DNA from 2 places in the Sinorhizobium sp. GQ132 genome. Region 2 is predicted to be linked to the other one. Evidence: riboswitches for the same ligand, from Rfam matches in the RefSeq annotation. Region 2 holds a riboswitch; the other holds the start of a gene.
The links. A riboswitch is a leader RNA that binds a small molecule or an ion and turns the genes downstream of it on or off. The one in region 2 is predicted to bind S-adenosylmethionine.
Positions count from the first base shown of each region.

Region 1: it holds a riboswitch for S-adenosylmethionine, as region 2 does, so the genes downstream of both, AC6CIG_RS12065 (O-succinylhomoserine sulfhydrylase) here and metA (homoserine O-acetyltransferase MetA) in region 2, are expected to answer to the same signal.

Region 1 covers NZ_JCAXDX010000004.1:73,808-78,000, forward strand. Annotated here, with positions in the region: gene AC6CIG_RS12050 (transporter substrate-binding domain-containing protein) at 1-185, opposite strand, end outside; tRNA gene AC6CIG_RS12055 (tRNA-Gly) at 263-337, opposite strand; gene AC6CIG_RS12060 (2'-deoxycytidine 5'-triphosphate deaminase) at 387-1,484, opposite strand; SAM riboswitch at 1,560-1,638, shown strand; gene AC6CIG_RS12065 (O-succinylhomoserine sulfhydrylase) at 1,682-2,866, shown strand; gene AC6CIG_RS12070 (CDP-alcohol phosphatidyltransferase family protein) at 2,906-3,517, opposite strand; gene apaG (Co2+/Mg2+ efflux facilitator ApaG/CorD) at 3,628-4,020, shown strand; gene AC6CIG_RS12080 (Hsp33 family molecular chaperone) at 4,048-4,193, opposite strand, start outside.
Region 2 covers NZ_JCAXDX010000008.1:25,815-30,007, reverse strand. Annotated here, with positions in the region: partial or broken gene AC6CIG_RS20155 (CobW family GTP-binding protein) at 1-390, opposite strand, end outside; gene AC6CIG_RS20150 (aldose epimerase family protein) at 685-1,701, opposite strand; gene metA (homoserine O-acetyltransferase MetA) at 1,782-2,708, opposite strand; SAM riboswitch at 2,772-2,849, opposite strand; gene AC6CIG_RS20140 (RidA family protein) at 2,907-3,287, opposite strand; gene leuD (3-isopropylmalate dehydratase small subunit) at 3,296-3,901, opposite strand; gene AC6CIG_RS20130 (hypothetical protein) at 4,049-4,193, opposite strand, start outside.

The sequences.
Region 1 (4,193 bases), on a different contig from region 2:
CATATCTCGCGGGCGAGGTCGACATGGAAGCCCGACAGCTTGCCCGACTGGTCGATGAAGTTGAAGGGCGGGAAGTCGACGGTGGTCAGGAAACGGAGCCTGGCAAGGCCGCTGAGGTCCGGCTTCGCAATCCGTTCGCGGGCATCGAACAGCCGGGGCAGTTCCTTCGGCTGTGCCAAGGCCAAACCCGGGGCGAGAACGGCCGACAGTACCAATATCCAGAGAATCCGCAGCGCTATGGCGCCTCTATGAATGGAGGAATTGGAGCGGGTGATCGGGATCGAACCGACGACATCAAGCTTGGGAAGCTGGCGTTCTACCACTGAACTACACCCGCGACAGAACCGGAAATTTCCTCAACAGCCGCGATCTGTCAAGCACAATGCTCACTCGGCGCGAAAATGCTTGGAGAGCTTGAGGCCCTGCGCCTGATAATTGGAGCCGAGATCGAGGCCGTAAAGTCCCTCCGGACGTTCCAGCATGTGCTCGTAGACGAGACGGCCGACGATCTGCCCGTGCTCCAGAATGAACGGTACCTCATGGCTGCGGACCTCGAGCACCGCCCGGCTGCCGCTGCCGCCGGCCGACGCATGGCCGAATCCGGGATCGAAAAAGCCGGCATAATGGACGCGGAACTCGCCCACGAGCGGGTCGAAGGGTGTCATTTCGGCGGCATAGCGCGGCGGCACATGGACGGCTTCGCGGGACACGAGGATGTAGAACTCGTCCGGGTCGAGCACGAGATCGTCGCGGCCGCGGCTGTAGAGCGGCTCCCAGAAGTCGAAAACGGCATGCTGGGCTTTCTTGTCGACATCGACCACCGACGTGTGATGCTTGCCGCGGTAGCCGATCAGGCCGTCCGGTCCGGTGCCCTTGAGATCGATGGAAAGGGCAATGCCGCCGCCGGAAACGTTCGGCCGGTCACTGGCGACGAGCACGTCGCTTTCGTGCAGGGCCAGCAGCTCCTGCTCGGAAAGAACCGAGTGGCCTATGCGGAAGCGTATCTGCGAAAGCCGCGAACCGCGCCTGACGACGATCGGAAAGGTTCGCGGGCTGATTTCGAGATAGAGCGGTCCGCTGTAGCCCGCCGGGATCTTGTCGAACTCCTGCGCCCTGTCGGTAATCACGCGTGTGAAGATATCCAGCCGGCCGGTCGAGCTCTTTGGATTGGCGGAGGCCGACATGTCTGCCGGCAGCGACAGGCTTTCCATCAGCGGCACGATGTAGACGCAGCCGGTCTCGAGCACGGCGCCTTCGCTCAGATCGACGACATGCAGCTTGAGCCGGTCGAGCTTGTCGGCGACCAGATGAGAAGGGCCGGGCATGAAGCTCGCCCGGACGCGGAACGCCTTGGAGCCAAGGCGAAGATCGAGGCTGGCCGGCTGGATCTGGTCATCATCCAGCGCCTTCTCGCTCTTCAGTCGTCCCGAGGCATACAGCGCAGCAATTGCGCGGTCGGCCAAAATCCCTGTGTCGCGCCCCATTCCGATCCTCATTTACAGTTGCCAGACAAAACCAAACTCCGGGAATTGACGCAAGCGCGGCCAGGCAGTATTGGAGCTTTATCCCGTGGTGATTTGGCCGGTCGGCTTGCAGCCACGTTAAACAAGTAGCTAAAAAGGCCGGGTGTCAAACCGGTCGTTTCGCGGCCGGTTTTTTTGTTTTTGAAAGTGACGTTCTCATGAGCAAGAATTGGCGCCCGGCAACCCAACTCGTCCACGGCGGAACGCTCCGCTCCCAGTACGGCGAGACCTCCGAAGCAATCTTTCTGACGCAGGGCTTCGTCTACGACAGCTCCGAAGCGGCGGAGGCCCGGTTCAAGGGCGAGACCGACGGTTTCATCTATGCGCGCTACGGCAGTCCGACCAACGACATGTTCGAGAAGCGCATGTGCATGCTCGAAGGGGCCGAAGAGGCGCGCGCCACAGCCTCCGGCATGGCGGCGGTTTCCGCGGCAATCCTGTGCCAGGTGAAGGCGGGCGACCACATCGTCGCGGCCCGGGCGCTCTTCGGCTCCTGCCGCTGGGTCGTGGAAACGCTGGCGCCGAAATACGGCGTCGAGTGCACCCTGGTCGACGGTCGCGATCTCAAGAACTGGGAAGACGCGGTGCGTCCGAACACCAAGGTCTTCTTCCTCGAAAGCCCGACCAACCCGACGCTTGAAGTGATCGACATCGCCGGCGTCGCCAAGCTCGCCGATCAGATCGGCGCCAAGGTGGTGGTCGACAACGTCTTCGCGACGCCGCTGTTCCAGAAACCGCTGGAGCTTGGCGCCCATGTCGTCGTCTATTCCGCGACGAAACACATCGACGGCCAGGGGCGCTGCCTCGGCGGCGTGGTGCTCTCCGACAAGCAGTGGATCGACGAGAACCTGCACGACTATTTCCGTCACACCGGCCCGGCCATGTCGCCCTTCAACGCCTGGACGCTGCTGAAGGGGATCGAGACCCTGCCGCTGCGCGTCAAGCAGCAGACCGAAAGCGCCCGCCGCATCGCCGATTTCCTTGCGGAGCAGCCGCAGGTCGCCCGCGTCATCTATCCGGGCCGCAAGGATCACCCGCAGGCCGACATCATTGCGAAGCAGATGAGCGGCGGCTCGACGCTGGTCGCCTTCGAGCTCAAGGGTGGCAAGGAAGCAGCCTTCGCCCTGCAGAACGCGCTTGAAATCATCCGGATCTCCAACAATCTCGGCGATTCCAAGAGCCTGATCACCCATCCGGCGACGACCACCCACAAAAACCTCACCGACGAAGCCCGCGCCGAACTCGGCATTTCCGCCGGAACGGTGCGCTTCTCGGCCGGTATCGAGGACAGCGAAGACCTCATCGAGGATTTCGCACGGGCGCTGAAGGCCGTAAACGCCTGACCGACACCATGACGAAGCCCGCGTCAGCGGGCTTTGTCGTCAGTCTCGCCGAAACGTCAGTCTTGCGAGAACGATCCGCGACAGCGCGGTATAGAGGCAGACGAGCGCGAAGACGGTTGCGAACAAGGGGAACCACCCGGGCAACAGGCACGACAGCAGAAAAAAGACGATCGTCTCCGTCGCCTCTGCGAGCCCCGTCGTGAAGTAGAGCGACTTCGCACCACGCACCTCGGTCGTCAGGCCGCGCTTCTCGGCCATCACGGCATAGGCGAGGAAGCTCGCGCCGTTGACATAGAAGGCGAAGAGCAGAAATCCGCCGGCGAGACCGTTTGCGGCCGGATCTGCGATGATGAAACCGAGTGGGACGGCCCCGTAAAAGGTGAAATCGAGAACGATGTCGAGAAAGCCGCCGAAATCCGTTTTCCGGCTCGCGCGGGCGACGGCTCCGTCGAGGCCGTCGCAGAGCCGGCTCACAAGGATCAGGGCGGCGGCGGGCAGATAAGCGCCGAGACTGATGAGCAGGGCTGCCGCAAGGCCAAGGCAAAGGCCGAGGATGGTGACGGCATCGGCACTGACCCCGCGGCCGGCCAGTGCGGCGCCGAACCTGTCCAGAACCGGATCGAGCCGCCTGCGAAGCGCGCCGTCAAGCATTGCCGTTGCCTCCTGGGAAATTTGATACCACTCGCACAATCTCGCCGTTATTCTTGACGAAACCATATTGCTGTAGAATACGCGTACGGATTTGAAACAGGGTGTTGCACATGTACCGCGCGCTGACACGCGACATCGAAGTGACGGTCGAGCCGTACTACCTGGAAGAACAGTCGGACCCCGACGACAGCCGCTATGTCTGGGGCTATCGCATCATCATAGCGAACCATTCCGGGCGCGCGGTCCGGCTGATGACCCGCTACTGGCACATTACCGACGAGAACGGTCAGGTGGACGAGGTGAGCGGCCCCGGCGTGATCGGCGAGCAGCCGCTGCTCAACCCCGGCGATACCTACGAGTACTCCTCCGGCTGCCCGCTGGATACGCCCTCGGGCGTGATGTTCGGCCATTACAGCATGGAGGCGGAAGGCGGGGAGACTTTCGACGTCGCCATTCCCGCCTTCTCGCTCGATTCACCGGGCCTCGTCCGCACGCTTAATTGATCCAGCGCGCAATTCAGCGCGGCTGCCCTATTGCGGGCGGACTTCGCTCGCCTCGAAGCGGTAGGTCGTCGAGCAGAACTCGCAGGTCACCTTGATCAGGCCGTCCTCGACGCTGGCTTCGATATCCTCGTTGCCGAGCCCCACCAGAACGTCCTTGATCTTCTCGCGCGAGC
Region 2 (4,193 bases):
CGACAACGGTGATGATGGAGTCGAGTCGTGTCTTGGAGCGGACATCCTCGTCGACGAAGAAGTCTGGGCGACCGGCGCGGGGTCGGCGAGGCCCGTCGTCTCTATCAGGATGCCGTCGAACCGCTCGCGCCTGCGCATCAGCGCCTCGATGATGCGGATCAGGTCCCCGCGCACCGTGCAGCAGATGCAGCCATTGTTCATTTCGAACACCTCCTCGTCGGCATCGACGATGAGATCGTTATCGATGCCGACCTCGCCGAACTCGTTGACGATGACCGCGAACTTCTTGCCATGCGGCTCGGAGAGGATGCGGTTGAGAAGCGTGGTCTTTCCTGCGCCGAGATAGCCGGTGAGGACGGTGACGGGGGTGGGGACAAGCTGATCGGGCATTGACGAGAACCTCACTGTCGCATGGACGGCCGGAGGCAATGCTCCGGCTTCGTGGATACGTTATTACATTTCGTTTTATTGAACGTAATAACGTAACATCGCCGGGAGTTGTCAAGTCAGATTCTGACACTGAAACGCTGGGGCTCTCTTCTTTCCTTTGCGGCAGCCGAATTCGTCACCGGTCTCACGCTGCCGGTGGGTGTTGGCGGTTATCGGTCGGATAGGACCGACAGGAAGCGTTTCACTGTTCGATGAAACGGTGAAACTGAAAGTGCTCTAACGGCCTGCCCTGCCTCAGCTTTTCGTAAAAACGTAATCCGTTTCCTGCCGGAGCGTTTCGCCGGGTCTCAGCACCGCCTTCGGGAAACCTTCGTGGTTCACCGCATCGGGCCAGATCTGGGTTTCCAGGCAGAGGCCGGCGAAGGGGCCGTAACGACGGCCGTCGAGGCCGGGAACCGGTACGTCGAGCTTTTCTCCGGTATAGAGCTGCACGCCGGGCTCCGTCGTCAGCACTTCCAGCGACACACCGGAATTGATGCTGCGTACCAGCGCCACGGAGCGTTTCTGCATCCGTTCCGGCGAGAGGCAGAAGTTGTGGTCGTAAGCGATCCCGTCGCCGTCCAGCTGCCTTCTCAGCGAGGTCATTTCGCGAAGATCGAAGGCGGTGCCGGCGACGGGGCGGATCTCGCCCGTCGGAATCTGCCGTTCATCGGTGGGCAGGTAGTGGTCTGCCGCAATCATGATGTCATGGCCGAATGCGTCCGCGCCGCCGTCGAGGTTGAAATAGCTGTGCTGGCAGACATTGGCGAGGGTCGGTGCGTCGGTCTCAGTTTCGTAGACGACGTTGAGCGTGCCGCCCGGTTTCAGCGTATAGGTGCAGGTGATCGTGCAATTGCCCGGGTAGCCGGCGCGGCCGTCCGGATCGGTGATCTCGAGCGTTACGCTGTCTTCGGCCCGCCTGAGGATCGACCAGTTGCGCTTGGCGATATTGTCGCTGCCGCCGTGGAGATGCGTGGCGCCCTTCTCATTGAGCTCGAGTTGATAGGCCTTGCCTTCGAGCACGAAGCGGCCACCGCCGATGCGGTTGGCGTTACGCCCGGGCGTGGCGCCGAAATAGGAGGAATGGGCTGGATAGCTTTCGAAATCCTCGAAGCCGAGCACGAGCGGGGCTGCATGTCCTTCGAGCCGAAGATCCTGGATGACCGAGCCCCATGTGATCACCGACGCCGTCAGCCCACCGCCCTGAAGCGTCACGCGCTGTACGGGCTCGCCGGAGGGCAGGTGGCCGAAGATTTCCGTATCTGTTCCCATGCATCTCCCCATTTCCGCGAGTCGGCGTCAACCTGCTGCATTTCCGCCGAGGCGGCAACCGGAAAGTCATACTTTTTACGTCAACGCTCTTCGGTTCCGATCTTCGCCAGCTCGTAGGGCGTCGTCTGGTAAATCTCGTTGATCCAGTTGCCGAAGAAGAGATGTGCATGGCTGCGCCAGCGGTTCTGCGGCGGAAGTGCGGAGTCATTGTGCGGGAAATAGTCGTGCGGCAGCTTGATCGGCACGCCGGCATCGACGTCGCGGAAATATTCCTCCGACAGGGACGTCGAATCATATTCGACGTGATTGAACATGTAGAGCCGGTTGCCTTTCTTCTCGTGCACGAGGCAGACGCCCACTTCCTTTGATTCCATCAGGATTTCGAGATCCGGCACCCGGTCGATATCGGCGCGGCGCACCTCGGTCCAGCGCGAAACGGGCACGGCGAAATCGTCGGAAAAGCCGTTCAGATAGACCGAAGAGGGCTGCAGGTTCTGGTGGCGGTAGACGCCGAAGGCTTTTTCCTTCAGCGGATATTTCGGAACACCGTGGAAATGGTAGATCGCAGCCATCCCGCCCCAGCAGACGTTCAGCGTCGAATGGACGTTGGTCGTCGTCCAATCGAAGATGCGCTGCAGCTCCTTCCAGTAGGTGACCTCTTCGTATTCGAGCGTCTCGATCGGCGCGCCGGTGATGATGAAGCCGTCGAACTTACGGGCCTCCACCTCCTCGAAGGTCTCGTAAAAGGCGAGCAGATGTTCTTCGGGCGTGTTCTTCGGCCGGTGGCCGTTGACGCGGACGAGCGTCAATTCGACCTGAAGCGGCGTGGCGCCGATCAGCCGCGCCATCTGGATCTCGGTCTTGATCTTGTTGGGCATCAGGTTCAAGAGCCCGATCTGCAGCGGCCGGATGTCCTGGCGGACCGCCTCGGTCTCGGTCATCAGCCGCACACCCTCGTGAACGAGAGTTTCGAAGGCGGGCAGCGTATCGGGTATCTTGATGGGCATGGGCGTCCACTCGATCAATACAAAAAAACCGGCGGCGAAACGATCGCGACCGGTCCTCGGAAATCCATTGTTCCCTCGGCCCTTTAGCGACTTCTTTAACGTGGCTGCAAGCCGGCCGGCCAAATCACCACGGATCGTAGATAGCGCGAGGAGGGCCGCGCGGTCAATGAAAAAGGATTCGCCGGCGTCGGGGCGGCCTTATCCCCGAAATGCCGTAACCTCGATCTCGATCAGCATTTCCGGGCGGATGAGGTCGCAGACGATCATCGTCGCGGCCGGGCGGATCTCGCCGAAGGTCTCGCCGAAGATCGGGAATACGCGGTCGGCAAAGCTGGCATCGGTGACGTAGTAGTGGTTGCGAACGACGTCCGACAGCGAGAAGCCGGCTTCCTTCAGGGCGCCTTCGATCGTCTTCAGGCAGTTGCGGGCCTGTTCCTCCACCGTTTCCGGCATGGTCATGGTGGCGTAGTCGTAGCCGGTCGTGCCGGAGACGAAGCACCAGTCGCCCTTTGCGACGGCACGCGAATAACCTGCCGTCTTTTCGAAGGGCGAACCGGACGAAATGAGCTTGCGCGTCATCCGGCAGATCATGCCCAGGGGCGGGAAGCGGCGGTCGCCTTCTCGTAATTGTCGATGGAGCGGCCTTTTTCGAGCGTGAGGCCGATATCGTCGAGGCCGTTCAGCAGGCAGTGGCGCTTGAAGGCATCGACCTCGAACTTGATCGAGCCGCCGTCCGGACCGGTGATCTCCTGCGCTTCGAGATCGACCGTGAGAATGGCATTGGAGCCGCGGCTGGCGTCATCCATCAGCTTGTCGAGGTCTTCCTGGCTGACGACGATGGGCAGGATGCCGTTCTTGAAACAGTTGTTGTAGAAGATGTCGGCGAAGGAGGTCGAGATGACGCAGCGGATGCCGAAATCGAGGAGCGCCCAAGGTGCATGCTCGCGCGAGGAGCCGCAGCCGAAATTGTCGCCGGCGACGAGAATCTTGGCGTTCTGATAGGCAGGCTTGTTGAGGACGAAGTCCGGGTTGGGGGTGCCGTCCTCGTTGTAGCGCGCCTCGGCGAAAAGCCCGGTGCCGAGACCGGTGCGCTTGATCGTCTTCAGGTAATCCTTCGGAATGATCATGTCCGTGTCGATGTTGACGACGGGCAGGGGAGCGGCAACGCCGGTGAGCTTGACGAACTTGTCCATGACTTGGCCTTCGATTTCAGCGGAAATGTTCGAGAAGCGTTTAGATCAGTTTTGCGCCGAAATGAAGGAGAATCTGCTTTCATGAAGCGGGATGCGGGCGGAAAACCGCTTCGCACTTTGCTTCATCCCGCTTCCGGCAATCCGATTCTAAAGATCGATGATCGTCCCGCGCCCGTCGTTCCACACCCGCATCTCGCGCTGAGTGCTTCCCGGATTGGCGCGTGCGCCCGCTCGAGCATGCACGGGCCGCCCGTTGAGCTTGGCGGCGATCGCGCTGCCGACGGCAATAATG